DNA from 3 places in the Kitasatospora sp. NPDC059795 genome. Region 1 is predicted to be linked to each of the others. Evidence: riboswitches for the same ligand, from Rfam matches in the RefSeq annotation. Region 1 holds a riboswitch; each other region holds the start of a gene.

The links. Region 1 has a riboswitch for thiamine pyrophosphate ahead of thiC (phosphomethylpyrimidine synthase ThiC). Riboswitches for the same ligand answer to the same signal wherever they lie in the genome.
Region 2: linked by a shared signal. The riboswitch ahead of thiO (glycine oxidase ThiO) and the one ahead of thiC (phosphomethylpyrimidine synthase ThiC) in region 1 are both predicted to bind thiamine pyrophosphate.
Region 3: linked by a shared signal. The riboswitch ahead of ACFV4P_RS20370 (purine-cytosine permease family protein) and the one ahead of thiC (phosphomethylpyrimidine synthase ThiC) in region 1 are both predicted to bind thiamine pyrophosphate.

The regions. Positions count from the first base shown of each region.
Region 1 is NZ_JBHWID010000013.1:727-8,522, reverse strand. It holds gene ACFV4P_RS24685 (hypothetical protein) at 1-284, opposite strand, end outside; gene ACFV4P_RS24680 (sensor histidine kinase) at 433-1,662, shown strand; gene ACFV4P_RS24675 (LuxR C-terminal-related transcriptional regulator) at 1,647-2,294, shown strand; gene ACFV4P_RS24670 (hypothetical protein) at 2,357-2,782, opposite strand; gene ACFV4P_RS24665 (DUF6585 family protein) at 2,920-3,705, opposite strand; gene ACFV4P_RS24660 (nuclear transport factor 2 family protein) at 3,846-4,268, shown strand; gene thiC (phosphomethylpyrimidine synthase ThiC) at 4,344-6,125, opposite strand; TPP riboswitch at 6,121-6,254, opposite strand; gene ACFV4P_RS24650 (hypothetical protein) at 6,403-6,603, shown strand; gene ACFV4P_RS24645 (flotillin family protein) at 6,790-7,796, shown strand, end outside.
Region 2 is NZ_JBHWID010000004.1:402,786-414,020, reverse strand. It holds gene ACFV4P_RS11430 (DUF4126 domain-containing protein) at 246-845, shown strand; gene ACFV4P_RS11425 (phytoene desaturase family protein) at 868-2,259, shown strand; gene ACFV4P_RS11420 (hypothetical protein) at 2,270-3,013, opposite strand; gene metF (methylenetetrahydrofolate reductase [NAD(P)H]) at 3,546-4,460, opposite strand; gene ACFV4P_RS11410 (polyprenyl synthetase family protein) at 4,631-5,737, shown strand; gene ACFV4P_RS11405 (VanZ family protein) at 5,670-6,368, opposite strand; gene thiE (thiamine phosphate synthase) at 6,481-7,116, opposite strand; gene ACFV4P_RS11395 (Rv2175c family DNA-binding protein) at 7,113-7,478, opposite strand; gene ACFV4P_RS11390 (NAD(P)/FAD-dependent oxidoreductase) at 7,500-8,648, opposite strand; TPP riboswitch at 8,761-8,874, shown strand; gene thiO (glycine oxidase ThiO) at 8,868-10,013, shown strand; gene thiS (sulfur carrier protein ThiS) at 10,010-10,219, shown strand; gene ACFV4P_RS11375 (thiazole synthase) at 10,221-11,012, shown strand; gene pknB (Stk1 family PASTA domain-containing Ser/Thr kinase) at 11,093-11,235, shown strand, end outside.
Region 3 is NZ_JBHWID010000009.1:214,817-226,051, reverse strand. It holds gene ACFV4P_RS20375 (trypsin-like peptidase domain-containing protein) at 1-1,015, opposite strand, end outside; TPP riboswitch at 1,256-1,405, shown strand; gene ACFV4P_RS20370 (purine-cytosine permease family protein) at 1,398-2,756, shown strand; gene ACFV4P_RS20365 (glycerophosphodiester phosphodiesterase) at 2,916-3,722, shown strand; gene ACFV4P_RS20360 (ATP-binding protein) at 3,972-4,499, shown strand; gene ACFV4P_RS20355 (DUF5926 family protein) at 4,565-5,542, shown strand; gene ACFV4P_RS20350 (bifunctional DNA primase/polymerase) at 5,732-6,376, opposite strand; gene ACFV4P_RS20345 (PP2C family protein-serine/threonine phosphatase) at 6,731-8,101, shown strand; gene ACFV4P_RS20340 (aminopeptidase P family protein) at 8,268-9,734, shown strand; gene ACFV4P_RS20335 (helix-turn-helix domain-containing protein) at 10,030-11,046, shown strand; gene ACFV4P_RS20330 (MerR family transcriptional regulator) at 11,054-11,235, opposite strand, start outside.

The DNA of each region.
Region 1 (7,796 bases):
GTGACGGTGCGGAGGCGGTCGAAGGCGCGGCGCGAGCCGGTCGCGGCCGCGGTGGCCTGGCGGTGCAGCAGCACGGCGACCAGCGGGAGCAGCACGGCCCGCACCCACATGAAGGTGTTCGCCTGGTGGCCGGTGGCCGCCACCGCCGCGACGGCGGCGAGGGTGGCGACGGCGAGCGCGCCGTGGAGCGCGACGGCCGTCCGTACGGTGGCGAAGGCCCGCTGCACGGCGGGCGAGGCGAGCACGGCGGGGTCGGCGCTGCTGTTCTGCGTCTGCGAGGTCATGTCGTCGACGCTAGGGAGCGGCCGTCCGCCCGGGTATCCGTCCAGGCCCACACCGGGGTGGGGCCAGGCCCACTCCTGCCCGTGGCGGGGTCCGCCGGGGCGGGGCGCGGTGCACAGTGGTGGCACCGGACGGAGTCGAGGGGGAGTCATGGGGCGGGCGTGGGCGTGGGCGGCGGGCGTCGGCGTGGGGTTCGTACGGGCGTGCGCCGTCGCGGGGCTCGCGCTGGCGGTGCCGGCGGTGTGGGCGGGTGCGGTGGCGCTGGGGGTGCACTGGGGGCCGGCCAACCCGTGGTCGTGGCTGCTGCCGGTGGTGCTGGTGGTCGCGGGGACGCTCGCGCTGTGCCGCCCGGTGTGCGCGGGGGTGCGGCTGCTGGTGGCCCGGTGGACCGGCATCGTCCTGCCGCCCGGGTACCGGCAGGCGCCGCCGGTGGTCCAACTGTCCACCGGCTTCTGGTGGAACGGCTTCGGCTACGAGCGCACCCGGCGCGACGCGCTGATGGACCAGCGCCTGCGGATCCGCCGGCAGGACCCGGCGAACCGGCGCGACCTGCGCTTCGTCGCCGTCCTCCCGTTCACGGCGGGCCTGCCCGCGGCGGCGCCCCCGGTCGCCCTGGCCGTGGCCGTCGTGGACCGCAGCGTCCTCGCCGGGCTGCTCGCCGTCGTCTGCTCCCCGTTCGCGTGGCGGCCCGTCGTCCCGGTGGCTCGGCGGTTCCTGCGGCCGTCCACGGCGATGGCGCTGGCCGAGCGGGTCGCCGAACTCACCGCGCAGCGGGCGGACGCCACCGTCGCGCAGGCCGCCGAGATCCGTCGCATCGAACGGGACCTGCACGACGGCGCGCAGGCCCGGCTGGTCGCGCTCGGCCTCTCGCTGGCCACCGCGCAGCGGCTGCTGGACCGGGACCCGGAGCAGGCCAGGTCGCTGATCCGGGACGCGCAGGCGGGGGCCACCGCCTCGCTGGCCGAACTGCGGGAGCTGGTCCGGGGGATCAGCCCGCCGGTGCTGACCGAGCGCGGCCTGCTGGACGCGGTGCGCGCCCTCGCGCTGGACCTCCCGCTGCCGGTGGACGTGGCCGCCGAGGGCCCGCTGCGGGCGGACGCGCCGGTCGAGTCGGCCGTCTACTTCGGGGTCGCGGAGCTGCTGACCAACGCCGTCCGCCACGCGGGCGCGACCCGGGCCGGGGTGACGCTCCGTCAGGACGAGTACGGGGTGAGCGCCGAGGTGGTGGACGACGGCCGGGGCGGGCTGGTGGAACGCCCGGACGGCGGGCTGGCGGGGCTGCGCCGCCGGGTCGACGCGTTCGGCGGTACGTTGACGATCGTCAGCCCGGCGGGCGGGCCGACCCGAGTCAGGATGGCGGTGCCGTGCGCATTCTCGTAGCCGAGGACCTGTACCTGCTGCGCGACGGCATGGTGCGTCTGCTGGAGGCCTGCGGTCACCAGGTGGTCGCCACCACCGCCACCGGCCCCGACACCCTGGACGCCCTGCTGACGTGGCGCCCGGACGTGTCCGTCGTCGACGTCCGGATGCCGCCCACCCAGTCCGACGAGGGGCTGCGTGCCGCGCTGGCCGCCCGCGCCCGGGTGCCGGGTCTGCCGATCCTGGTCCTCTCCCAGCACGTCGAGCAGCTCTACGCCCGGGAGTTGCTCGCCGACGGCTCCGGCGGCATCGGCTACCTGCTCAAGGAGAGCGTCTTCGACGCCGACCAGTTCCTGGACGCCCTGGAGCGCGTCGCCGCCGGCGGCACCGCGATGGACCCGGCGGTCATCGCCCGGCTGCTCACCGCCACCCCGGTCGGCCGGGGCCTCGACCGGCTCACCGAACGCGAGCACTCGGTGCTGGGCCTGATGGCCGAGGGCCTCTCCAACCAGGCGATCGGCCGCCGGCTGTTCCTCAGCGAGAGCGCGATCGGCAAGTACACCACCACGATGTTCGGCAAGCTCGGCATCCCCGACGACACCGACACCAACCGTCGCGTCCGCGCCGTCCTGACCTACCTCAACCGGCCCTGACCGGCCGGAACGGGCGTCGGCCCCCACCGCCGCAGCGGTGGGGGCCGACGTATTTCTACGCGTTACTTCTTCGGGGTCAGGCAGAGAACGAACTTGTCGCTGCCCAACTGCTGGGCGAGCGCGTCGAACTCGTCGCCGCAGGCGTGGGTGTCGAAGGTGTTGTCGATGACCTTCTCGACCGTGTGGGTGGCCTTGCTGTCGTCGCAGCCGACGGTGTCGACCTTCGGGTCGTTGTCGCTGCCGGTGACGGAGACGCACTGGCCGACCTTGGCGTGCACCGGCTTGTCGGTCATCGCGTCGCGGACGGCGAACTTGACCACGGCGATGACGATGATCACGACCAGGATGCCGAGGCCGGAGATCAGCTTCTTGCCCAGGGTCTTCTTGGGCGCCGCGGCGGCGGCCTGCGCGGCCTGGCCGTACTCGAAGGGAGCCGGGCCGCCGGCCTCGGGAGCGGGCGGGGTCTGGGGAGGCTGCGGGCTGCTCATGAGTTCCCTCTGGAGTGGGTCAGGTCGAACGTGCTCGCGAACCTTATCCAGATCCGATTTGGTTTCTATCCGACATATCAGCCAAATCGGATGGCCGTCATTCAAGCGAGATGTAAAGAATTGACAAACCCTCAGGGTCAATGACCCGGGGACGTTCCGGCACCGGCCGATCCGCGCATTTCGTCCACCACCGCGAGAAACACGAAGAAGTTCGGAATCCTGTGCACCGGGGTGTTCGACCAGCCGAACAGCTTCCCGGCCTTCGACACGAACACCGTGCCGTCCTTGACCTCGATCCGCTCGACCTCGGGCCACGCCAGCGACCCGCTCCGGGCGTTCGCCACGCCGCCCGCGTTGACCGCGATGTCGCCGAACCGGACCGTCCCGCCGCGCCTCACCACGTCGAGCACGCCCGGGAGTTGGGACCGGGTGATCTCGTGCTGGAAGGCCGCGCCCCAGACCACCGGGTCGGCATAGAAGCCGGTCAGCTCGACCGAGGTGCCGTCCGGCCGGTACAGCGTGTACAGATAGGTGGTGACGGTGTGGAACCCGTTCACGTACCGCCGGGTGATCTGCTGCAGCACCGCCGCGTCGTCCCACCGGAATGCCACCGGCCGGCCGGCCCGGTCGCCCGCCACCACCCCGTGCTCGAAGCAGTGGATGCGCTTCGCGCCCTGCTTCTTGTTCAGGTTCGGGACCTGCGTCAGCCGCCAGATGAAGATCAGCCCGGGCAGCACGAACAGCGCCAGCCCCACCAGGCACATGACGATCAGTCCGGTCATCGCCGCACCGCTCAACCGCTTGGGCCCGAACGAAGCCCGGAGCTCCCCGAGCCCCTCGCTCGCCGCCGGCGCCGCCACCTCGTCGGGAACCTGCTCCGGCACCGGCGGTGCCTGGACGTCCTGCATCCGGATCTCTCTCATCACGAAGAAACCGCAGGTCGTCCCGGCGGCGGCACGGATCGTACTGCCTCCGCCCCGGCCCGCGCGGACCGCACTCCCCCGGGGTGACAAGGTCCGAAACCCGCCAGTGGCGCGGCCCGCGCCCGCCTAGCCTCGCGACCATGCCCCGACACAGCCGCGACATCGTCCAGCACGCCTGGAAGGCCTTCGCCAGCCACGACCCGGAGCGGATCGCCGCCGTCCTCACCGAGGACGCCGAGTGGCTGGCCCCGGCGGGCAACGCGACGGCCGTCGCACTGGACTGCCCGAGCCACCTGATCGGCCGCCGGGCGATCGCCCGCTTCCTCGCCGAGGACTTCCCCCGCCTGTTCGTCCGGGACGTCGCCGTCGCCTTCCACGCCGTCCACGCGGACGGCGACCGCGTCGTCGTCGAGGAGACCATGACCGCGACACTCGCCGACGGCAACCACTACGCCAACGACTACTGCCTGGTCTTCGAACTCCGCGACGGCCTGATCCACCGCGTCCGCGAGTACATGGACACCGCCCGCGGCCACCGCGCGATCTTCGGCGACCGGCCCTGACCGCCGACCCCGCCCCGCACTGCACTGCACTGCGGCCGGACTGCGGCCGGGCCGGGGCGGGGTCAGCGGGACGCGTCAGTCGACCAGCGGCAGGTAGACCTTGCTGCCGTGGGCCGCGAACTCGGCGGACTTCTCGGCCATCCCTGCCTCGACGGTGGCGGCGAGGTCGGCGCCGTGTTCGTCGCGGATCTGCTGACTGATCTTCATGGAGCAGAACTTGGGGCCGCACATGGAGCAGAAGTGCGCGGTCTTGGCGGGTTCGGCGGGGAGGGTCTCGTCGTGGAAGGCGCGGGCGGTCTCCGGGTCGAGGGCCAGGTTGAACTGGTCCTCCCAGCGGAACTCGAAGCGGGCGTCGGAGAGTGCGTCGTCCCAGGCCTGCGCGCCGGGGTGGCCCTTGGCGAGGTCGGCGGCGTGGGCGGCGATCTTGTAGGTGATGACGCCGGTCTTCACGTCGTCGCGGTTCGGCAGCCCCAGGTGTTCCTTGGGGGTGACGTAGCAGAGCATCGCGGTGCCCCACCAGGCGATCATCGCGGCGCCGATGCCGGAGGTGATGTGGTCGTAGCCGGGCGCGACGTCGGTGGTGAGCGGGCCGAGCGTGTAGAACGGGGCCTCGTCGCAGATCTCCTTCTGCAGGTCCATGTTCTCGCGGATCTTGTGCATCGGGACGTGCCCGGGGCCCTCGATCATCACCTGGACGTCCTTGGCGCGGGCGATCCGCCCGAGCTCGCCGAGGGTGGTGAGTTCGGCGAACTGCGCCTCGTCGTTGGCGTCGGCGATGGAGCCGGGCCGCAGGCCGTCGCCGAGCGAGAAGGTGACGTCGTAGGCGCGCAGCAGGTCGCAGAGTTCCTCGAAGTGCGTGTAGAGGAAGTTCTCCTGATGGTGCGCCAGGCACCAGGCCGCCATGATGGAGCCGCCGCGCGAGACGATGCCGGTCTTGCGGCGGGCGGTGAGCGGCACGTACCGGAGCAGCACGCCGGCGTGCACGGTCATGTAGTCGACGCCCTGCTCGCACTGTTCGACGACGGTGTCCCGGTAGACCTCCCAGCTGAGGTCCTCGGCCCGGCCGTCGACCTTCTCCAGCGCCTGGTAGAGCGGGACGGTGCCGATCGGGACGGGGGAGTTGCGCAGGATCCACTCGCGGGTGGTGTGGATGTTGCGGCCGGTGGAGAGGTCCATGACGGTGTCGGCGCCCCAGCGGGTGGCCCAGGTCATCTTCTCCACCTCCTCCTCGATGGAGGAGGTGACGGCGGAGTTGCCGATGTTGGCGTTGATCTTCACCAGGAAGTCGGTGCCGATGATGGCCGGTTCGCTCTCGGGGTGGTTCACGTTGACCGGGATGACGGCCCGTCCGCGCGCCACCTGCTCGCGCACGAACTCCGGCTCCAGGCCTTCCCGGAGCGCCACGAACTCCATCTCGGGCGTGATCAACCCCTGCTTGGCGTACCCGAGTTGGGTAACGGCGAGGCCGTCCCTGGCGCGCAGCGGGCGGCGCGGGCGGCCGGGGAAGACGGCGTCCAGGTTGCGCAGGTCGCCGCCGCGGGGCGCGGTGTGCTTGATGCCGTCGTCCTCGGGCCGGGCCTCGCGGCCCTCGTACTCCTCGACGTCGCCGCGTTGGCGGATCCAGGCGTCGCGCAGGGCGGGCAGTCCGCGTCGGACGTCGGTGGCGTGATCGGGATCGGTGTACGGGCCGGAGGTGTCGTACAGCGGGACGGTGCGGCCGTCGGTCAGTTCGACCTCGCGGTAGGGGACCCGCAGGTCGGGGCGGCTGCCCTGGCGGTAGGCCTTGTGCCAGGCGGGGGTGGGGTACCCGCCGGCGGCCGAATCGCGGGCAGAGCTGTGCTCGGAAAAAACGGTCATCGGACCTTCAACTCCCTACGCCGGCATTACCCGGTCAGGTTCCTGCGGTCGGCGCAGCAGGTGGTTCGCGGATCCGCGTACCGTCAGCGCCCTCTCAGCCCGGTGCTCCGAGCTCCCGTTCCGCGCAGGCGTCGTCCGCCTGCGTTCGGTTCCTCACCGTAGGGCACGCGGCGGCACCGGTCCAGGGCGCATCGCCGGGCCCGCACCCGCACCGGCGTACAACTCCCGTGCGGGCCGGAACTGTTCACGCCTCGTCGGGAGTGGGAGAATCGTGCAGGTGATCGGACTGATGGGGCGGGTGACGGGGCGGATCGGCGCAGGCCTGGTCGGCGAGGTGATGGTGCACGTCCCGGAGCGGCTGGGCACCGAGGCGTTCCTGGCGTACCTCGCCACTCCGGGTGAGCCGCTGCAGTCGGGCACCATGGTCGTCGTGGTCGAATATCAGCCACCGCGCACCGTCTACGTCGAGCCGCTCTGATCACCTGTCGGACCGTCACAGGTGACCCCGCGCAACGGTTTCGAGACAGTGCGAGTTCCTCCCGGCTCAGCTCTTCCCCCGTGATCCGGAACGGCGGAGAATGCGGCTGCCACCGGCTTCCGCGCCAACCTGCACGGACCGAAGCGCAGTCACGGAACCGGTGTGCTCCGAAGGGGGAGATTGCCGATGCTGATCGGCATCGCGGGCAGCGCCGTCGCAGGCTTCGTTGCCCTGATCGTGCTCTTTAAGTTGATGTGGCGCGTGGCGGAACCCAACGAGGCGTTGGTGATCTCGGGTTCCAAGCACGGCGAGGGTCTGGGCTTCCGTGTGGTGACCGGCCGGGGCACCTTCGTGATCCCGGGCGTCCAGGCGGTGCGCCGGCTGTCGCTGGACCTCAACGAGGCCGCGCTGGACGTGGAGTGTGTGACGTCGCAGGGAATTCCCGTGCACGTCAAGGGGGTTGTGATCTTCAAGGTGGGCGACGACAACGCGTCGATCGCCAACGCCGCCCGGCGGTTCCTGGACCAGCAGAAGATGATGGGCCAGCGCGTGCACAACGTGTTCGCCGGTCACCTGCGGTCCATCGTCGGCGGGCTCACGGTCGAGGACATGATCCGCGACCGCGAGCGGCTCACCGGTGAGACCCGCTCCGCCTCGGGCATCGAGATGGAGAAGCTCGGCCTCATCATCGACTCGCTGCAGATCCAGGAGATCCTGGACCCGACCGGCTACATCACCAACCTGGCCGCGCCGCACGCCGCGGCCGTCCAGCGGGACGCCCGCATCGCCGCCGCCGAGGCGGACCGGCGGGCCACCGAGGCCGAGCAGGAGGCGTTCGCCCGCAAGGCCGAGGCAACGCGCAACTCCGGTATCCAGCAGGCCGGTTACCAGGCCGAGATGGACACCGCCGCGGCCCGCGCGCTGCAGGCCGGCCCGCTCGCGCAGGCCGCCGCCCGGCAGGAGGTCGTGGTCCAGGAGACCAAGGTCGCCGAGCTGGAGGCGCACCGCAAGGAGCAGCAGCTCCAGGCGGACGTCCGCAAGCCCGCCGACGCCCGCGCGTACGAGACCCGCACCAAGGCCGAGGCCGACCGCGACGCGCGGATCTCCGCCGCCGAGGCGCTGTCCCGGGAGACCGACCTGAAGACCGCCGCCGAGGCGAACCGGGTCAAGGTCGCCGCCGCCGCGGAGGCCGA
Region 2 (11,235 bases), on a different contig from region 1:
GGGCCTGTGGTGCGGGCCATCTGTCCCCCGTCGGCCGTGGCCTGCCCCGGGCGCTCCGGGAGGCTCCGCCCGGCGGCGACCTTCCCGTTGCCGACTACTGTGCCGTCACGCCGTCACAGCGGGAACCCGCGCGAGTACTCAACCGGCGATCTGAGTACGGATACTCAGACGCCCCCGGCGGTCGGCGGGGGCGGGTACGGTGGCCGAACCCCGCCCGAGGGCCGGGCGGGCGGAGGGGGCGCGCGGTGGAAGCCATTCCGCTGATCTTCACCAGCGGCTGGGCGAGCGGGATCAACGCCTACGCGGTGGTGCTGCTACTGGGCCTGTTCGGCCGCTTCGGCGGCGCGGAGTCGGTCCCGCCGGTGCTGGAGCGCACGGACGTCCTGATCGCCGCGACGGTGCTGTTCCTGTGCGAGGCGGTCCTGGACAAGATCCCCTACGTGGACAGCGTCTGGGACGTGATCCACACCTTCGTGCGCCCGATCGCCGGCGCCACCGTCGGCGCCCTGCTCGCCGCCCACGACCCCGGCTCGCTCGGCGAGGTCGCCGCGGGCGCGGTCGGCGGCACCACGGCCCTGCTCAGCCACGGCGTCAAGGCCGGCCTGCGGATGGCCGTCAACACCTCGCCCGAGCCCGCCTCCAACATCCTCGTCAGCCTCGCCGAGGACCTCTCCGTCGCGGGCCTGGTCACCCTCGCCGTCTTCCACCCCTGGCTCGCCGCCTCGACGGCCGCGGTCCTGCTGCTGCTCGGGGGGCTGCTGGTGTGGTTCGCGGTGTCCCGCATCCGCCGGTTCTGGCTGCGCCGCAAGGAGCGCAGGCTGCGGCGCCTGGAGGCGGCGGCGTGAAGGCCGCATAAGATCTTCTGCCATGGCTCGCATCATCGTCGTCGGCGCAGGTATGGGCGGTCTCGCCGCCGCGTCCAGGCTCGGCACCCTCGGACATCGGGTGACGGTCCTGGAGGCCGCCGGGACGTACGGCGGGCAGGTCGGGGCGTACCGGCGGGACGGGTTCGGGTTCGACACCGGGCCGGGGCTGCTCGCGTTGCCGGCGGTGTACCGCGACCTCGCGCTGAAGACCGGCCGCGAGCCGCTGGAGCAGCTCGTCGGGTTGCGGCCGGTGGACCCGGAGAGTCGCCATGTGTTCGCGGACGGCACCGAGTTGGCGCTGCCGAACGCCTCGCGCGGCGGTGTCGGCCAGGCCCTGGACGCAGCGTTCGGCGCGGGCGCCGGCGAGCGGTGGAACGACATGGTCAACCGGGGCCGCACGGTCTGGGAGGCCACCCGCCGTCCGCTGCTGGAGGAGCCCCGCCCGGCCGTCGACCCGGCCGACCCGTACCCGGTGCCGCCGCGCCGCGGCCTGTCGCGACTGCTGCCGCGCGGGCGCCACACGCTGGCCGACGTCGCCGCCCGGGAGTTGGACGGCGCGCCCGGCCCGACGGCGCTGCTCGCCGAGTACGCGCTGCGGTACGGGCTGAACCCGCTGTCCGCGCCCGCCTCGGCGACCGTGCTGCCGTACATGGAGCAGTCGTTCGGCGTCTGGTACGTGGACGGCGGCATGCGGGCGCTCGCGGACGCGGTGTTCGCGCGCTGCGAGGCCCGCGGCGTGGAGTTCCGATTCGACACGCCCGTGCGGGCGTTGGAACGGGCGGACGGGCGGGTGACCGGCGTCCGCACCGACGACGGGGTGCTGACCGCCGACGCCGTGCTGTCGGCCGTCCCCGGCCTGGGCGTCGCCGAACCGGCCGAGCCCGCGCCCGGCCGGTTCACCGTGCTGCTCGCCCTGGACGGCGCCCGCCCCGCCGGCACCGCGCACCGTACCGTGCTGCACGGCGCGGACGTCGCCGCCGAGGCGCGCGCGGTGTTCACCGACCGCGTCCTGCCCGACCGCCCGACCGTCCAACTGCTGCGCCCGGACGACCCGTCGCTGGTCCCCGGCCCGGACTGCGAGGCGGCGGTGCTGACCGTCACCGTCCCGGCCGGGATCGTCCTGACGGACGCCCAACAGGACGCCTACGCCGAACAGTTGATGACCGGCCTGGCCGCCGCGGGCATCGACCTGCGGGACCGGCTGCGCTGGCGGGAGACCCGCCTGACGGCCTCCGTCCCGGCGCCCGGGCTGGCCGGCGGGCAGCTCGGGCAGGCCAACCGGCCGGACGAGCCGGGCCTGTACCTGATCGGCGCGCACGCCCACCCGGGCGGCGGGCTGGCCCGGGTCGGGATGTCCGCCTCGATCACGGCCGGGCTGATCGGCCCGGCGTGACGCCGCGTCATTACTGCTGCTGGTAGTACCAGTTGTGCTGCTGCTCGCCCGGCTGCTGCGGGATGTACGGCTGCTGCTGCTCCGGCTGGTACTGCTGCTGGTACTGCTGTTGCTGTTGCTGCGGGAACTGGTAGATCGGCTGGCCGTACTGGTCGTAGCCGATCAGTTGCGGCTGCTGCTGTTGCTGCGTGTACGGGTCCTGGTAGGGCTGCTGCTGCTGTTGCTGGTAGCCGTAGTCGGGCTGCTGGTACGGCTGTTGCTGGTACTGCTCCTGCTGCGGCTGGTAGGCGACCGGCTCGTCGGCGTAGACGCCCGCGTCGATCTCCTGGAACTCCTCGTAGGCGTACGGCTGTTCGTCCACCGGCTGGTCCTCGACCGGGCCGACCTCACCGACCTTCGGCGCGGTCTCGACGGCCACCGCCGCGACGGCCGCGCCGCCGGTGGCCGCGGCCAGCAGCGGCACCTTCGCCAGCGGTCCGGGCAGGGTGCCGTCGGCGCGGCGCAGCGACCAGCCCACGGGGCGACCGCGCTTGACCGAGAGGGTGACCATCGCCTGGCCCGCCGCGAAGGCTCCGGCGCCCACGACTATCACCGGTACGGAGGACTGGGTCATCCCCGCGACGACGCCGAGGAAACCCACCAGCGCGAGTGCCCGCCAGTGCAGCGCGGCCCGGTTCTGCAGCAGCAGTTCGGCCGCCAGCCAGACCGCGACCAGCGCCAACGCGCCATAGAGGAACAGGTGCCCGATGCCCATCCCCGCAACCTCCAGACGCCACCATCACCGCGCGGTTGCGGGCGACTGTACAGCCTCCGGGCAAACACCACCGCATCCCGCACACCCCCAACCTGCACACCTACCCCGCAGACCGCCACACCGGCCCCAACACCCCGACCGACAGCCGAATTTCTCCCCCGCCACCGAACCCCGACCCGCAGAACGACACAGCCCGACACCTCAACCACCGGCAGACTTTCCTCCCACCCAAACCCCGGCCCGCCCGCCACCGAGGCCCCGCCCGGAGGGCGACGCGACTCAGCGCCCCGGCCACCGGCAGGCGTTCCTGCCGCCCGAAACTCCGGCCCAAGGCCCGGCCCGCCCCCGCCGCCGAGGCCCGGCCCGGAGGGCGACGCGACTGAGCGCCCCGGCCACCGGCGGACGTTCCTCCCGCCCGAACCCCCTGCCCGCAGGACCGACCCGACCCACACCAGCGAAGCCCCGCCCGCAGGGCGACGCGCAGGCCCGGCGGCAACCAGCAGCCCTTTCCTCCCGCCCGCCCGGAGGGCGGTCAGCGGGTGTGCAGGCCCAGGTTCTGGTAGATCTCCAGCGTCGAGGTGCTGTGGTTGAGCGTGATGAAGTGCAGGCCCGGCGCGCCCTCCGCGAGGAGCCTCTCGGCCATGGCGGTGGCGTGCTCCAGGCCGACGGCGCGGACCTCGGCCGGGTTCTCGGCGGCGGCCTCCAGACGGCGGCGGAACTCCGGCGGGAAGTCGGAGCCCGAGAGCTGCGGGAAGCGCACCAGCTGCCGGATGTTGGTGACCGGCATGATCTCCGGGATGATCGGCGTCTCGCAGCCGGCCGCCGCGACCCGGTCGCGCAGCCGCAGGTAGTCCTCGACCTCGAAGAACATCTGGGTGATCGCGTAGTCCGCGCCGGCCCGGCACTTGGCGACGAAGTGCTTGATGTCCTCGTCCCACTCGGTGGAGCGCGGGTGCATCTGCGGGAACGCGGCGACGCCGACGCAGAAGTCGCCGATGCCCTTGATGAGTTCGACCAGCTCGGAGGCGTAGCTGACGCCTTCCGGGTGGCGGACCCACTCGCCCATCGGGTCGCCGGGCGGGTCGCCGCGGACGGCGAGCACGTTGCGGACGCCCTCGTCGGCGTACTGGCCGATGATGTTGCGCAGTTCGGCCACCGAGTGGTCCACGGCGGTGAGGTGCGCGACGGGGGTGAGGGTGGTCTCGGTGGCGATCCGCCCGACCAGGTTGACGGTGCGGCCGCGGGAGGAGCCGCCGGCGCCGTAGGTCATGCAGACGAAGTTGGGGTCGAGCGCCTCGACGCGGCGGATCGCGTCCCAGAGTTTGCGTTCGCCCTCCTCGTTGCGGGGCGGCATGAACTCGAAGGAGAAGGAGCGGTCGCCTGCCGCCAGCAGGTCGCGCACGGTCTGGGCGCGGTCGCTTCTGGTGGAGGGAATGCCGAGTGCCATGCAGGCAGGTTAGCCTTCGGCGGCGCGGCCCGGACAAACCGAGTCCAGGGGCTGAGACAGTTGTCGAGATTTCCGGCCATGCCGTTCGCAGTCCGGCCCGGCGGCGGTGGGCGGGCGCACCCGAGCCGGGGCGTTAATCTGACTGTCAGCCCATCTAACCGGAGTTCCAGGTGCCCTCCTCCACCCGTCTTCCCCGCAACCCCATCGACGCGGAAGACGTGCGCGACCGCGTCAACGCCGCGCTGAGTGCGTTCATGGCCGAACAGACCGCCCTGCTCTCCGGGATCTCCGACCAGCTCGGCCCGGTCGCCGACGCGCTGCGCGAGTTCCTGCTCGACGGCGGCAAGCGGCTGCGTCCGGCGTTCTGCTACTGGGGCTGGCGCGCGGCCGGCGGCGACGCCGACGAGCCCGGCATCGAGCGGGCCGCGGCCGCCCTGGAACTGCTGCAGGCCAGCGCCCTGGTGCACGACGACCTGATGGACCGCAGCGACACCCGCCGCGGCGTGCCGTCCGTGCACCGCCGCTTCGAGGGCATGCACCGGGCCAACGGCTGGCGCGGCGACCGCGAGCAGTACGGCGCGTCCGCGGCGGTGCTGCTCGGCGACCTGCTGCTGATCTGGTGCGACGAGCTGTTCCAGCGCTCGGGGCTGCCCGCCGCCGCGGTGTCCGCCGGCAAGCCCGCCTTCGACCTGATGCGCACCGAGGTCATGCTCGGCCAGTACCTGGACGTGCTGGAGCCGGTCTCGGGCGACTCCACCGACGCCGGCGCACTCGACCGCGCGCGCACCGTCCTGCACTACAAGTCGGCGAAGTACACCATCGAGCGCCCCCTCCAGGTCGGCGCGCTGCTGGCCGGCGCGGGCCCCGACCTGGTCGAGGCGCTCGGCAACTTCGGTCTGCCGCTGGGCGAGGCGTTCCAGCTCCGGGACGACCTGCTCGGTGTCTTCGGCGACCCTGCGGTCACCGGAAAGCCGGCCGGCGACGACCTGCGCGAGGGCAAGCGCACCCTGCTGGTCGCGCACGCGATGCGCGGCCTGTCGGAGATCGACGCCAAGCAGCTGGACGCCCGGCTCGGCGCGCCGGACCTCACCGCCGACGAGGTGGTCGAGCTGCGCGAGCTGATCTCCGCCAGCGGTGCCCCGGCGCTCGTCGAGGCCCGCATCGACCAGCTGCTCGACGAGGCGCTGGCCGCCCTGCGCACCGCCCCGATCAGCGACGGTCCGGCCCGCGAGGTGCTGCTGGCGCTGGCGGACGCGGCGACGGTGCGGAAGTACTAGAAGCAGACCACCGGCGTCGGGAGGACCACGCGGCCAGCCCGGCGCCGGCGGCGTTCAGCAGGACGTCGTCCACCGAGGAGACCCGGTCCAGCCACAGCACGTACTGGGCGGTCTCCACCAGCACCGAGCAGGCCGCGCCGAGCGCCAGCATCCGCGGCACCGAGGCGAGTGCGCGGAACCGTACCGGCGCGAAGCGGCCGAGCGCGGCGAACACCAGCAGGTTGCCGACGATCTGCACCGTCGCGGTGACCGGTGTGCCGTGGGTGAGGATCGCGTGGATGTCCCGCAGCGGCAGCAGGCTCACCCGCCGGGGCGCGACGCCCGCCCCGGGCCCGGGCAGCATGATCATCCACACCCAGGGCAGCGTCCCGTGCACCATCGCGACCTCGGCGACCGAACGCCGCCACCCGTCGGCCGTGCCGCCCCGCCGCCGCGCCAGCGCCCACACCACCGCCGCGGACAGCGGCAGCGCGGCCAGCGACCAGAACACCGCACCGTTGACGGTGACCAGCCAGGGCTGCCATCCGGCACGGTGGTGCAGCGGCCGCTGCGCGACGAACGCGACGGCCGCCGCGAGAAGCAGTGCCGGACCGAACAGGGCGATCCGGCGGGCACGGGGTACGGGGTTCACGACTCCACGGAGGACGGCAGGGCCCTCCGCGGTTCCCGGACACCACCCGCCCCCGCGGATCGGCCGGCCTTCCCCTCAGCCGACCGGGCCGCGCGCAGGCTGCCCGCCAGGGCTAGCGCAGGCGCGCCGCCAGTTCGGCTGCGGCCGCGCCCGGGTCCTCCGCCGCGGTGAGCGCCCGGACGACCACGATGCGGGTGGCGCCGGCGTCCAGCACCTGGTCGAGGTTGCCCAGGTCGATGCCGCCGATGGCGAACCACGGCCGGTCCGGGTTCCGGTCGGCCGCGTGGCGGACCAGGTCGAGGCCGGGGGCGTGGCGGCCGGGCTTGGTGGGCGTGGGCCAGACCGGGCCGGTGCAGAAGTAGTCGACGCCGGGTTCGGCGATCGCCGCGTCCACCTCGCTCTCGGCGTGGCAGGAGCGTCCGATCAGCACGTCCTCGCCGAGGATCGCGCGGGCCACCCGCACCGGCAGGTCGTCCTGCCCGAGGTGCAGCACGTCGGGGCGGGCGCCGTACGCGACGTCGGCGCGGTCGTTGACGGCCAGCAGCTTGCCGTGCCGCTTCGCCGCGTCCGCGAAGACCTCCAGGAATTCGAGTTCCTGGCGGGCCTCCAGGTTCTTGTCGCGGAGCTGGACGATGTCGACGCCGCCGGCCAGCACGGCGTCCAGGAAGTCGGCCAGGTCGCCCTGTTCACGCCGGGCGTCGGTGCAGAGGTAGAGCTTCGCGTCGGCGAGTTGCCGGCGGGCCGTCACAGCGCGAGGGCCTGGGCGCGGCGCTTGACCTCGGTGCCGCGGTTCTCGCGCAGCGCCTGGATCGGGCTGCCGGGCAGCGACGGGTCCTCGGTGAACATCCACTCGAGGATCTCCTGGTCGGAGAAGCCGCAGTCGCGCAGCACCGTGAGGGTGCCGACCAGGTGCTTGACCGGGCCGTCGTCCTCGATGAAGTCGGCGGGCACCTGGAGGGAGTTGTTCTGGCCGCGGCGGACGGCCAACAGGGTGCGGTTCTTCACCATGTCCCGGACCTCGGTGATCACCACGCCCCACCGCTCGGAGATGTCGGGCAGGTACAGCCACGCAGGGACCAGGGCGTCGATCTTGGGATCAATAGTGCTCACGGCACCCAGCCTACCCACCCGTTACCTGACGGCCGCCTTCAGCTGGACGGCGGGGTCGGCGGCGAGCGCGGGATCGAGCACGGCGCCGCGTTCGATCAGGCGGCGGCCCTGCGCCAGGTCGCGCGGTCGGTCCACGGCGAGCAGCGCGACGAGGACGCCGTCGCGCAGCCACAGCACCGACCAGTCGCGCCCGGACGGGGAGCCGCGCCACAGCAGGTGGTCGGCCCCGGCGTGCCGGCCCGCGTACTGCACCATGCGGTCGAACTGCTCGGACCAGAAGTACGGGACGGGGTCGTAGGGCGCGTCCAGGGTGCCGAGCACGGACGCGGCGACCGTGCCGCCGGAGTGCAGCGCGTGGTCCCAGTGCTGGACGGCCAGCCGGGTGCCGAACCGGGCGGACGGGTAGGAGACGCAGTCGCCGGCCGCCCAGACGCCGGGCAGCACGGTACGCAGCCGGTCGTCGACCGGGACGGTGCCGTCGGGGTCGAGGGCGAGCGGGCTGTCGGCGAGCCAGCCGGTGGCGGGGCGGGCGCCGATGCCGACCACCACCTCGTCCGCGGGCAGGTGGGTGCCGTCGGCGAGCAGCACCCCGCCGTCGGCGGCCCCGGCGACGCCGACGCCGCAGCGCAGTTCGACGCCCGCGGCGGCGTACCACTCGGCCATCAGCGCGCCGAGTTCGGCGGGCAGCGCCCCGGCGAGCGGGGTGGCGGCGGCCTCCACCACGGTGACGTGGCAGCCGAGGGCGCGGGCGACGGTGGCGGTCTCGGCGCCGATCCAGCCCGCGCCGACCAGCACGATCCGCCTGCCGGGGGTGAGTGCGGCGCGCAGCGCGTGCGCGTCGTCGACGGTGCGCAGGGTGCGGGCGCCGGGCAGGCCGGGGAGGGTGCGCGGGTCGGCGCCGGTGGCGATCACCAGGGCGCTGTACGGGAGTTCGCCGCCATCCGTGTGCAGCACGCCGGCGGTCAGGCCGGTGGCGCGGCGGCCGGTGAGCAGTTCGACGCCGAGGTCGGCCCAGTCGAGTTCGAAGGCGGTGGCGTCGGCCTTGCCGAGCAGGACGTCCTTGGACAGCGGCGGCCGGTCGTACGGCAGGTGGAGTTCCTCGCCGACCAGGGTGATCGCGCCCTGCCAGCCTCCCTGCCGCAGGTTCAGGGCGGCCTGTGCGCCCGCCATGCCCGCCCCGACCACGACGACCCGGTCCGTTGCCCTCAGCTCAGCCACGGCCCCACCCTAACCGCCCGCATGCCCCTGTGGGCGGGGGTCGGCCCGGCGTTAAAGTGGAGGCACTGACTATCACGGGAGCCCGGCGCACCGGGCTGAGAGGCGGGCTGTGGCGGCCCGCGACCGTCCGAACCTGATCCGGGTCATGCCGGCGAAGGGAGAAGAGGCGTGGTGGCACATTCCGACGTGCTGGTGATCGGCGGGGGCATCATCGGCCTCGGCGTCGCCTGGCGCACCGCGCAACGCGGGCTGCGCGTCGCGGTGGTGGACCCGTCGCCGGGCGGCGGCGCGGCCCGGGTGGCCGCGGGGATGCTCGCGCCGGTCACCGAACTCCAGTACGGCGAGGAGCCGTTGCTGCGCCTGGGCATGGCGTCCAACGAGCGCTACGGCGCGTTCGCCGCCGAGCTGACCGAACTCACCGGCCTGGACACCGGCTACCGCCGCACCGGCACGCTGGCCGTCGCGCTGGACTCCGACGACCGCGAGGAACTGCGCGAACTGCACGCCTTCCACGGCCGGTTGGGCCTGGCCTCGGAGTGGCTGACCGGCCGGGAGTGCCGACGGCTGGAGCCGATGCTGGCGCCCGGGGTGCGCGGCGGCCTGCACGTCGCCGAGGACCACCAGGTGGACGGCCGCCGGCTGGCCACCGCGCTGGTCGCGGCGTGCAAGCTGCTGGGCGTCGCCTTCCACCGCACCCAGGCCGCCGAACTGTTGATCGACGGCGAACGTGCCACCGGCGTACGGCTGTTGACCGGCGAGCACCTGACGGCCGGCCGGACGGTGCTGGCGGCGGGCTCCCGCTCCCACCTGCTGCCGGGCCTGCCGGACGGGGTGCTGCCGGCGATCCGCCCGGTCAAGGGGCAGGTGCTCCGGCTGCGCATCCCCGAGCTGTACGCGCCGTTCCTGTCCCGCAACGTGCGCGCCGTGGTGCGCGGCCGGCACCTGTACCTGGTGCCGCGCGCCGACGGCGAGTTGGTGATCGGCGCGACCACCGAGGAGATGGGGCACGACACCACCGTCACCGCGGGCGGCGTCTACGAGCTGCTCCGCGACGCGCACGAACTCGTCCCCGGCATCACCGAGTTGCCGCTGGTGGAGACCAACGCGGGCCTGCGGCCCGGCTCCCCCGACAACGCGCCGCTGCTCGGCCCGACCGCGCTGGACGGCCTGGCCGCCGCCACCGGGCACCACCGCAACGGCGTGCTGCTCACCCCGGTCACCGCCGACCTGCTCGCCGACTACCTGGCCACCGGCGAACTCCCCGCGCTGGCCGCCGACTTCACCCCCGACCGCTTCCGCACCGAGGTGCCCGCATGAACACCGTCGCCCTGACCGTCAACGGCGAACCCCGCACACTGCCCGAGGCCACCACCCTGGACGTGGTGGTCGCCGAGGTCTCCGCCGCCAACACCGGCGTCGCCGCCGCCGTCAACGAGGCCGTGGTGCCGCGCAGTTCGTGGGCCGACACGGCGCTGCGGGCGGGCGACCGGGTGGAGATCCTCACCGCCGTGCAGGGAGGCTGAGATGGCCGACGACCTGCTCACCATCGGTGACACGACCTTCACCTCCCGCCTGATCATGGGCACCGGCGGCGCGCCCAGCCTGGAGGTGCTGGAGCAGGCGCTGCGCGTCTCCGGCACCGAGCTGACCACGGTCGCGATGCGTCGGGTCAACACCGCCACCCAGGGCTCGGTGCTGGAGGTGCTGGCCCGCAACGGCATCCGGATCCTGCCGAACACGGCCGGCTGCTACACCGCCGGCGAGGCCGTGCTGACCGCCCGGCTGGCCCGCGAGGCGCTCGGCACGAACTGGGTGAAGCTGGAGGTCATCGCCGACGAGCGCACCCTGCTGCCCGACCCGATCGAACTCCTGGACGCCGCCGAGACCCTGGTCGACGACGGCTTCACGGTGCTGCCGTACACCAACGACGACCCGGTGCTGGCCCGCAAGCTGGAGGACGTCGGCTGCGCGGCGATCATGCCGCTGGGCTCGCCGATCGGCTCCGGCCTGGGCATCCGCAATCCGCACAACTTCCAGCTGATCGTGGAGTCCGCGAACGTCCCGGTGGTCCTCGACGCGGGCGCCGGCACCGCCAGCGACGTCGCCCTGGCGATGGAGCTCGGCTGCTCCGCCGTCATGCTGGCCTCGGCCGTGACCCGCGCCCAGGACCCGGTGCTGATGGCCGACGCGATGCGCCGCGCCGTCGAGGCCGGCCGCCTCGCCCACCGGGCCGGCCGCATCCCGCGCCGCTACTACGCCGAGGCGTCCTCCCCGACCACCGGCCTCGCCGACACCCGCGAGCGCCCGGCGTTCTGACGGCACGCGCCCGTTCCGACGGCACGCGCCCGGCAGGTGGTCCAGCCCTGCCGGGCGCTGACTAGACTCCTCGGGTGGACATGACGCTGAACGACCCCTTGATCGGTGCGCTGCTCGACGGGCGCTACCGGGTCGAGCAGCGGATCGCCGTCGGCGGCATGGCGACGGTCTACCGCGGCACCGACACCCGCCTCGACCGGACCGTCGCGCTGAAGGTGATGCA
Region 3 (11,235 bases), on a different contig from region 1:
CGACGTCGTAGCCGTCGGCGTGGCCGACCACGGAGGCGCTGTAGGACGAGCCGTCGGAGAACTTGACGCTGAGCTTGCCGCCCTTGGCGGCCGGCGCGACCACGTGGTTGTTGGTCAGGATGTGGCCCTCGGTGTCGAAGACGAATCCGGTGCCGGTGCCGGACTCGCTGGAGCCCGAGGCCTTGATGGTGACGGTGGACGGCAGCGCCTTGGCGGCGATCCCGGCGACCGACTCGGGCGCCCGGTCGAGGTTCTGGTGGGTGTTGCCGACGGCGACGGTGGTGCTGTTGCGGCTGGCGCCGGCGCTGCGGTCGGAGTCCTTGCCGGAGACGGACCCGCCGATCGCGCCGCCGACCAGGCCGGCCACCAGGGCGACCGCCGCGACCAGCGCGACCAGCCCGCCGCGCTTGCCCTTGCCGGAGCCGCCGCCCGGGGCGGACTGCGGGCCGCCCCACGGCGAGCCCGGTTCACCCGGCCCGCCGACACCGCCCGGTCCGCCGGACGGGTGGCCCCAGCCGCCGACCGGGTGACCGGCCCCGAACGGGTGCTGCGAGGCGTCGCCGGGGACGCCCGGCGCGGGCGGCCCGTTCTGGGCGAGCGGCGGCACGGTCGGGACGGTGGCGGTCGGCGCGTAGGGCGAGGCCTGCTCGGCGACGTTGCCGTACGGGTTCTGGAACGGCGGCGGGGTGTCCGCAGGAACCGGGGCGGGAGCGGCGACGCTGCCGTACGGGTTCTGGAACGGCGTCGGCTGGTCCGCCGGAACCGGGGCCGCGGCCGGCGGCGCCGGGACCTTCCCCAACTGCATGGTCCCGTCGCTCACCGGCGGAGCCACCGGAGCCGGAGCGACCGAAGCCGGAGCCGGGGCAGCCGGGGCCGCCGGCAGCACCGGCGGCGGCGCGTCGAGGTAGGCGGGAGCGGACGCGGGCGTCCCGGAGGTGGCGGCGGCCGCCTCGGTGCCGGGGCCTTCGGGGGCCTTCTCCGGCGGGGTGGTACCACTCGCGTGCTCGGTGCTCACGGACGACCTCCATCGCTGACAGAACCTTGGGCGGTGGTCGTCGCGCGGTCGGCGCGGCCACAGCCTCGGGGCACAGTTTTTCCTATGCCGGATTCGGACACCGTAAGCGGGCCCCTGAAGAAATCATGAGAAGCCTTAGGCCTCGCTGACATGGACATCAGTGGTCCCGCGATGCGGACGCCGTTCCCCCCGGCCTTGGCGTTCCCCAACTCGGAGGCTAGCCTGTCGCTCCTGTAAACCGAAGAGAGTCGCGGGAGCTTGGACCAGCCAGGCTGAGAGTGCGCCGGAACGACCGTAGGGCATGGCGGGGACGCCGCCCGGGTCGAGGGGGCGCAGACCGCCGGAACCTGTCCGGGTAATGCCGGCGTAGGGAGTATCGGCCATGACGGCTGTTCCGTCTGCCCCAATTTCCGATCTTGAGACGGCCGCGCGGGCCGAGGCCCCGCTGACCCTCGACACGGCGCCGCCGCGCACCCTGGACTTCCGGGCGCTGTTCGCGCTGTGGGCGAACCTCGGGGTGAGCCTGATCGGCTTCACCAGCGCCGCGACGGTGCTGGGCAAGCAGGGCCACGAACTCGGCTTCACCGCGGCGGTGACGGCGATCGTCGCGGGCACCGCGATCGGCACCGCGATGCTCGCGGTGGCGGCGCTGGTGGGCGCGCGCACGGGCGCCCCGGCGATGGCGGTGCTGCGCGGCCTGTTCGGCACCAGGCTGTCGTACGTCCCGACGGTGCTGAACATCCTGCAGTGCGTCGGCTGGGGCGTGTACGAGCTGACGGTGATCGCCTGGGGCGCCCAGACGGTGGCCGGCACCGAGGGCTGGCGCTGGCTGTTCGTGCTGCTGGCGGGCGTGCTGACGACGGTGCTGACGATCTGGCCGCTGGGCGCGATCGCGGTGCTGCGCAAGTACGTGGCCGTCGCGGTCGGCGTGGCGATGGTCTACTTCACGGTGCAGTTCGCCCGGCAGGGCTTCCCGGACCCGGGCGCGGGCAACTGGGACGGCTTCCTGTCGGCGACGGACGCGGTGATCGCGGTGTCGATCTCGTTCGTCCCGCTGGCCGCCGACTACACCCGGCACGCGCGCACCTCGGCGAGCGCGTTCTGGGGGACGTTCTCCGGCTACACGGTCGCCCAGGTGTGGTGCTACGTACTGGGCGTGGTGGCGCTGCTGCAGTCCGGCGGCGACCCGGACAAGATCCTCGGCTCGTTCACCGGCGTGGCCGCGGGCTGGGCGTTCCTGCTGGTGCTGGTGCTGCGCGAGTCCGACCAGTCGTTCGCGAACGTGTACTCGACCGCGATGTCGATCCACAACCTGTGGCCGAAGGTGGACCGGCGGGTGCTGACCGGCGGCATCGGCGTGCTGGTGACGGTGCTGGCGCTGCAGATCAAGGAGTTCACCGAGTCGTACTACGCGTTCCTCGGCCTGATCGGGTCGGTGTTCGTGCCGCTGTTCGCGGTGCTCGCGGTGGACTACTTCCTCGGCGCGGGCCGCCGCGGCTGGAACCTGACCCAGGACGCCCCCGCCCGCTGGGTGATGCTGCTGCCGTGGGCGCTGGGCTTCGCGGTCTACCAGTTCCTGGCGCCGACCGCGGTGGCCGGCTGGTGGACCGACCTGTGGGCGAAGGCCCAGGAGGCGGTGCACTTCACTCCGCAGGCGTGGAGCTCGGCCTCGCTGCTCTCGTTCCTGGTGGCGGCGCTGGCGACCGGCGCGGTGGCGACCGTGGAACGCCGCCGGGCCTGACCCGCGCCGTGCAGCACCGCCGGGCCCGGCCCCAGCACTGCCGGGCCCGACCCGAGCGCCACGGGCCTGACCCGGCGTCAACCCGGAGCTGTTCACCGGGGCGTTGCCGTGCCGGAAGCAACCCGCCGTCCGGTGCCGCGTAGGGTGGTTGACGTGAACATCCAGCACAGCAGCTCGGCTCCGCTCCCCGAGCCGATCGACCGCTCGGCAGTCAAGGTGATCGCCCACCGCGGGTCCTCCGCGGCCCTCCCGGAGCACACCGAGGAGGCGTACCGACGGGCGCTGGAGGAGGGCGCGGACGGGCTGGAGTGCGACGTCCGGGTCACCGCCGACGGGCAGTTGGTGTGCGTCCACGACCGCACGGTGCGCCGCACCTCGAACGGGCAGGGCGTGGTGTCGACGATGACGCTGGCCCAGCTGTCCGAGCTGGACTTCGGCTCCTGGAAGCACCCGGAGCGACCGCAGCGCAGCTCGGTGCTGACCCTGGAGCGCCTGCTGGAGCTGGTCGCGGACTCCGGGCGCCGGGTCGAGCTGGCCATCGAGACCAAGCACCCGGTCCGGTACGCGGGCCGGGTGGAGTCCGAACTGCTGCGGATGCTGGACCGGTTCGGCCTGCTGCCGGCCACGCCGGAGGAGTCGACGGTGCGGGTGATGAGCTTCTCGGAGCTGGCCCTGCACCGGGTCCGCAAGGCCGCCCCGACGCTGCCCCTGGTGTACCTGTGGGAGCGCCCGGTGCCGATACTGGGCCGGATCGAGGCGCTGCCGGGCGGCGCGTCGATCGCCGGCCCGGGCATCTCGCTGGTGCGCCGCGACCCGGACCGGATCCGGGCGCTGCGCCGGGCCGGCCACCGGGTGCACGTGTGGACGGTGGACCGCCCCGAGGACGTCGAACTCTGCCTGGAACTGGGCGTGGAGGCGCTGATCACCAACCGACCGGCCGACGTCCTGGCCCAGTTGGGCCGCTGAGGCGCAGCCGCCGGGACTCCGCACGTGCGCCCATTGACATGACGGGAAATACCGAACGGGGTATTTCCCGTTGGCCTTTCGGACAACCCGCCGGACGCGACAGAAGGTGAGACGCACCTCACCTTTTGCCCATCTGCCGTGCGGATCTCGTTAATACCGCGATCGGATCGTCGAACGCCCGTTTCCGAGGCATTAACGGCGGGCATCCATCCCTCGGCAGAAGCTGAAGGAGGTCCGGGGGTGGCGTTGATGGTGGCGCGCGCTGTGCCAGTTCAGGCCGGGTCGACCTCATCGGCCATGGCAGTTCCGCACGGTCCGGCCAGTGTCTCGACCGCGCGGCGGAGGCTGCGCAGCGATCTCGGTGATCGCTCGATACCGGATGCGGTGATTGACGACGCGGTGTTGATCCTCTCCGAACTGCTCAGCAATTCCTGTCGTCATGCCAGACCGCTGCCGGCCGATGATCCCGCCGCGGCCGACAGTTCCGCCGGCCGCCGCCCGCGCCCCGATGAGGACGCGGAGATCGGTACGGTGCTGGTGAGTTGGCGGATGCGCGGGGACGGTCTGCTGACCCTGGAGGTGACGGACGGCGGGGCGACCACCCGGCCGGTGCCGGCCAGCCCGTCGGTGTCGGCGCACGGCGGCCGGGGGCTGAGCATCGTCGGCAAGCTGGCGAAGGACTGGGGGGTGCGGCACGCGCCCGGTCAGGTGACGGTGTGGGCGGAGCTGCCCGCGTTCGAGCAGGTGGTGGGCGGCGGCCAGCGGCGCAGCGCCTGAACGGGGGGCCGCGGGCGAAGTAGGCTGCCCGGTGCAAAGTCCGACGTCCCCGGGAGAGCCGCACCATGGCCAAGAAGGCCGCGAAGAAGCAGCCCAGCCAGTCCACCGTCGTCGAGGGCGAGATCCCGGTCGTCGGAGCGCGCGAGGCGTGCCCGTGCGGCTCGGGCCGCCGGTACAAGGCCTGCCACGGCCGTACCGCGGCGCACGCGGTCCAGGAGCTGGTGCACCGGCCGTTCGAGGGCCTGCCGGGCGAGGCGGACTGGGTGGCGCTGCGCGAGCTGGTGCCGGCCGCCACCGTGCCGCTGACGCTGGCCGCCGGAGTGGCCGAGGAGGCCGTCGGCGACGTCCCGTCGGTGACGCTGGCGACGGTGCTGCCGCTGGCCTGGCCGGCGCTGCGCCGGGCGGACGGCTCGATCCTGCTGGGCCTGCAGACCCAGTCGTCCTCGGGCGACCTGAGCCGTGACCTGGCGGACGCGCTGGAGCTGGCGCTGGCCACCGAGCCGGGCACCCCGGTGCCGGCCCGCCGGACCGACCCGGGCGCCCGCCGTCTGCAGGAACTGCTGGACACCACGGCCGAGTTCACGCCCGCCGTGCACACCGGCTTCGAATTCTGGCTGGAGGACGCCGAGTCGGCGACCGGCGAGGTCGCGGCCTCGCTGGAGCGGGCCAACGCCTCGGCCATCCCGACCGAGAAGCTCACCGGCGTGGACTCCGCGTACTGGTGCGGCACCCCGGACAAGAACCACCTGCGCTGGGTGATGACCGTCCCGGAGGAGCAGCTGCTCGACGCGCTGGCCCGGCTGACCGCCGCCGGCGAGAGCTCGCTCGGCGAGGGCACCAAGTTGGTGGGCTCGTTCCGCGCGCACGGCCTGACCGTGCCGGTGTGGGACCTGCCGGTGGAGATGACCGCCGCCGAGGTGGAGAAGCCCGCCGTGGAGTTCGCCGCGAAGCTGGCCGAGGTGCTGGCCGCGCCCGCGCCGCTGACCGCCGAGGAGCGCCGCTCCCGCGCCAACCTGGTGAACCGTCAGATCACCCTCAACTAGGAGAAGGTGACCGGCGTCACATTCCCGTCCGGCCGTCGAAAGTGTCAAGGACCTTTCGGCGTGGACAAATTGGCGCGGAGCCGGATCTTTGTTACTGTTTGAACAGTCCGACCGCTGGTGCATCCCCCGTCGCCAGCGGTCGGGCCTTTTTTGTCTCCGGACCTGCGGCGCAAGAACCCTGACGATCAGTCAGCAGACCGCGCTGGCGGTGATCAGCCCGCCCAGCAGGGTGCCGACCTCGGGCAGCCAGGGCCGACCCGGCCCCGGGCCGCGCACCCAGCGCACCGGCCCGGCGCCCGTCCGCGAGGGCGGCAGCACCAGGTAGCCGCCCGGCCCGTGGTAGCGCAACACGCCCGGCACCCAAGGCCGTTCGGACAGCAGCGCGCCGAGCTCCGGCAGCGTGTACGGCGCGGTCAGCAGCACGAACCGGCCCGGCGTGCCGAGCACCGGACCGTACGGGACGCCGATCTCCTCCAGGTGCCGCAGCAGCCACGGGCCGGCCGGGCGGGGCAAGCTCACCGCGCACAGCGACCGGCCGGTCGCCGCCACCACCGGCGCGCCCGGCGCCCGCTGCTCCCACCAGTGGCGGACCATCCGCGGATCGGTGGTGGCCGCCTCCAGCGGCGGATCGGACGGGTGCGCGCCGGGCGTCGGGCAGAGCCGGTCCGGGCACGAGCAGGCCGATCCGCGCAGCGCCCGCGCCCCGGGCACCACCGGCCAGCCGCAGCCGACGGCGGCCTGCAACGCGGCGGTCAGGGCCAAGGTCCGGCCGCGGCGGCCCGGCCACCACTGGCCCACCCGCTCGGTCAGCTGCTCTCGGCGGTGTCGGCGCATGGCGGCTCGTTCCTCTCCGCGTCGGTCGGCCTGGGCCGGGGGGTGCGGGCGGTGCGTGTGCGCGTCGGACGGGCCCACGCTGTGCCACTGGAACGAGAATCCCCCATACGTCCGGATGGACGCGGGCAGGCCGACACCGGTTCCACCGTACGAGTGAGTGCCCGGCGCCTCGGGTGGCACCTGCGGGGCCTCGCCGTACGATCCCTGGCACGTTCTGCCCGCCGCACTCCTGGACATGCCCCGATCGGCCTGTGTACAAGTGGGGGAATCGTGCCGAGTAGTGAGTAAAGACATCGTTTTCGGTCGGTCTCGGGGGTCCTGCGTGACACGTTCCGGATTGTGGGGAGTTGTGACATGACCGACGTCCAGCCGCTGGCGGCCGAGGCCCTGAGGTCCGACCCGGTGCTGCTGCCGGATCTCGGCGAGGTGCCCTCGGCGGACCTGCAGGACCGTTTGGCCGGATGGCTGTCCGATTTCACCAGCCTCCAGGAGCACCTGGAGCTGCTGGCCCGGGCCGACGGGCTGTCCGGCACCCTCGACGCGCTGCTGGACTCCGGCGCGGCGCTGCTCGGCGCCCGCCGCGGCCTGGTGGTCACCCTGCGGCCCGGCCCGGCCCGCACCCTGGCCCGCCCGGTCGGCCTCGGCCTGGACCCGGCGACGCTCGGCTCGCTGGAGACCATCCCCGCCGAGCACGGTCCGTTCGCCGACCTGCTCAGCATGCCCGGCGCCACCGACCGGCTGCTGATCTCCGACCTGGCCACCGACCCGACGGTCGGCCCCCGGTTCCGCGAGATCGCCGCCCAGCTCGGCCTCGGCGCCTGCTACGCGCTGCCGCTGGCCACCGAACGCGAGGGCGCGCTCGGCGCCGCCGTCTGGTTCTACGACGAGCCGGGCCGCCCCGACGAGCGCCGCGAGCACCTGGTGCACCGCTACTGCGAGTTCGCCGCACCGCTGCTGGCCCGCCAGCTGGAGGCCGACCGGGCGGTGCGCGCCACCGCCGCCCTGCGCCGCTCGCTGCTGCCCGACCACCTGCCCGTCCGGCCCGGCCTGCGGATCGCCGCCCGCTGCGTGCCCGCCGCCCTCGAACACTCCGCGGGCAGCGACTGGTACGACGCCGTCCCGCTGCCCGACGACACCCTGGCGCTGACCGTGGGCAGCGTGCTCGGCGGCGGCCCCGGCGCCGGACCGGGCGCGGGCGCCTGCGCGGCCGCCGCGATGGGCCGGGTGCGGGCCGCGCTGCGCGCCTACGCGGTGCTGGAGGGCGAGGACCCGGTCTCCGTGCTCGGCGACCTCGAACTGCTGCTGAAGACCACCGAGCCGACCCGCTCCGCCACCGCCGTGTACGCCACCGTCGACCCGGCCGAACGCCGGATCGCGCTGGCCGGCGCGGCGAACTGCCCGCCGGTGCTGCTCACCCGGTACGGCGCGAACTTCGTGGAGACCTCGCTGTCCGCGCCGCTCGGCATGCTCAGCTGCTGGGAGGCCCCCGGCGTGGAGCTCACCGCGGAGCGCGGCGACGTGCTGGTGCTGTACACCGAGGGCCTGGCCCGCCGCTTCGGGGCCAACCTGCACGCCGGGCAGAGCGCGCTGCGCCGGGTCGCCGCCGACGCCCCCCGGGACGTCCGGCTGGACCCGGAGCGGCTCTGCGACCACCTGCTGGCCGAGGCCGGCGGCGAAGGCCCGGGCGAGGACGACCTGGTGCTGCTGGCCGCCCGCTTCGAGTAAGGACCGCTTCAAGTAAGGCCTGTCGCTGCTCGAAGGGGCTTTCTTCACTCGAACGGCCCTACGTACCATGGGTGCGACGTCCGCCCACGCGCCCCGCGACCCGGGGAGTACAGGGCGGTACCACGCGCAAGGAGGCGACGTAGTGACCGAGGACCACAGCCCGGCGGTGTCCGAGAACCCCGAAGGGACCGCCGACGGCGAGGAGGACGAGCCGATCAAGAGCCGCAAGAACGGCCTGCACGGCGAGATCTCCGAAGAACTCGCCGCGTCCATGCGCTCCGGCTGGGCCGACACCGAGCTGCACGGCCTGCAGCCCGTCGCCCAGGCCCCGTACGCGGCCGAGCGCCGCGCCAAGCTGTCCGCCGCCTTCCCCGGCGAGCGGCTGATCGTTCCCGCGGGCAACCTGCGCACCCGCTCCAACGACACCGAGTACGCGTTCCGCGCCGCCAGCGAGTACGTGCACCTGACCGGCAACCAGACCGAGGACGCGATCCTGGTCGGCGAGCCCGTCGAGGGCGGCCACGAGTTCGCGCTCTACCTGCTGCCGCGCTCCGACCGCGAGAACGGCGAGTTCTGGCTCAGCGGCCAGGGCGAGCTGTGGGTCGGCCGCCGCAACTCCCTCACCGAGTCCTCCCAGCTGTACGGCCTGCCGACCCGCGACGTCCGCAAGGCCGCCGAGGAGCTCGCCGCCGCCACCGTCCCGACCCGCCTGGTGCGCGGCTACGACGCCGGCCTGGAGGCCGCCCTCGCCGAGCAGCTCGACGCCGACAAGGACGACGAGCTGAAGGTGTTCCTGTCCACGCTGCGCCTGGTCAAGGACGCGTGGGAGATCGGCGAGATGCGCGCCGCCTGCAACGCCACCGTCAACGGCTTCACCGACGTGGTGCGCGAGCTCGGCCAGGCCGTCGCCACCTCCGAGCGCTGGATCGAGGGCACCTTCTGGCGCCGCGCCCGGGTCGAGGGCAACGACGTCGGCTACGGCACCATCGCCGCCGCCGGCCCGCACGCCACCACCCTGCACTGGGTGCGCAACGACGGCGACGTCCGCCCCGGCGAACTGCTGCTGCTGGACGCCGGCGTGGAGACCCACACCCTCTACACCGCCGACGTCACCCGCACCCTGCCGATCAACGGCGCCTTCACGCCGCTGCAGCGCAAGATCTACGACGCGGTGTACGACGCCCAGGAGGCGGGCATCGCCGCGGTCAAGCCCGGCGGGAAGTTCCGCGACTTCCACAACGCCGCGCAGCGGGTGCTCGCCGAGCGCCTGCTGGAGTGGGGCCTGATCGACTCCTCGGTCTACGACGTGGAGAAGGTCCTGGAGCTCGACCTGCAGCGCCGCTGGACCCTGCACGGCACCGGCCACATGCTCGGCCTGGACGTCCACGACTGCGCGCACGCCCGCCGCGAGGAGTACGTGGACGCGGTGCTGGAGCCCGGCGTGGTGCTGACCGTCGAGCCCGGCCTGTACTTCCAGGCCGACGACCTGACCGTCCCCGAGGAGTACCGCGGCATCGGCGTCCGGATCGAGGACGACATCCTGGTCACCGCCGACGGCAACGAGAACCTCTCGGCCGCCCTGCCCCGGCAGGCCGACGAGGTCGAGGCCTGGATGGCCTCGCTGAACGGCTGACCCAGCATCACCGAAGCCCCCGTCCGGTCCACCGGCGGGGGCTTCGGTGCGCTCAGTGCCGCCGGCCCCAGCCGGAGGCCGCGACGACGACAATCTTCTCGAAACGGGCATGGCCGGACGTGAACATGGTGCTCTCCGGGAAAGGGGTGTGGTGAGGTCCGCGGAAGGCGCCGCCGCCGCCCCGCGAGTTGACTCCCCCATCCTCGCGGGCGGTCCCGGCTCAGTTCCAAAGGTTTTCCGGCACAGGCCGCTACACTCGCCGCGAACCCCCCACCGGCCGCACCTGGAGCACCACATGGCCGAGCCCGTCCCCGTCACCATCGGAAAGCGCCCGGCGCCCGTGCACACCGTCGCCGTGTACGCCTTCGCGGGCATGGCCCCGTTCGAACTCGGCGTGGTGGTCGAGGTGTTCGCCCTCGCCCGCCCCGAACTCGCCGGACTGCTGGCCGCCCCCTGGTACGACGTCCGGGTGTGCGCGGAACGGCCCGGCCACCCGCTGGAGGCGGTCGGCGGCTTCACCCTCACCCCCCGGCACGGCCTGGAGGAACTCGCCGCCGCGGACACCGCCGTCGTCGTCGGGGTGCCCGACCCGTACGGCGAGGTCCCGCCCGCCGTGGTCGCCGCGCTGCGCACCGCGCACGCCCGCGGCGCCCGGGTGGTGTCGATCTGCTCCGGCGCCTTCGCGCTGGCCGCCGCCGGCCTGCTCGACGGCCTGCCCGCCACCACGCACTGGCGGTGGGCCGAGGAACTGCGCCGCCGCCACCCGGACGTCCAGGTCGACCCGGACGTGCTGTACGTGGACAACGGCCAGGTGCTGACCAGCGCCGGCAGCGCCGCCGGCATCGACCTGTGCCTCCACCTGGTCCGGCAGGACCACGGCGCCAAGGTCGCCAACACCGTCGCCCGCCGCTTCGTCGCCCCGCCGCACCGCGACGGCGGGCAGGCGCAGTACGTCGAGACGACGGTACGGCCGGTGGACGAACCCGAGGACGGGGTGGCCCGGTCGATGCGCTGGGCGCTCGACCAGCTCGCCCGGCCGCTGACCGTGCCGCTGCTGGCCCGCGCCGCCGGCATGTCCGACCGCTCGTACCTGCGGCACTTCACCGCCCGCAACGGGGTCAGCCCGATGCGGTGGGTGGCGATCCAGCGGATCGCGGCCAGCCTGCCGCTGCTGGAGTCGCCGGAAGGCAGCGTCGAGGAGATCGCCGCGGCGGTGGGCTTCGAGTCGGCGGCGACCTTCCGCCACCACTTCGGCCGCACCATGCGCACCTCGCCGACCGCCTACCGGCGCACCTTCGGACCGGCCGCCTGACGCACCGTCAGGACTGCTCCAGCCGGTCCGCGTTGGCGTGGATCGCGTCCCGCAGCCACCCGGCGAGGCCCGGGGCGAGCTGCTCGTAGGTGGCGGTGAACCGCTCGTCGGCGACGTACATGTCGCCGAGGCAGCGGTGCATCTGCGGGGCGCACTCGTAGAAGTGCAGGCCGATGTGCGCCCGGTGCT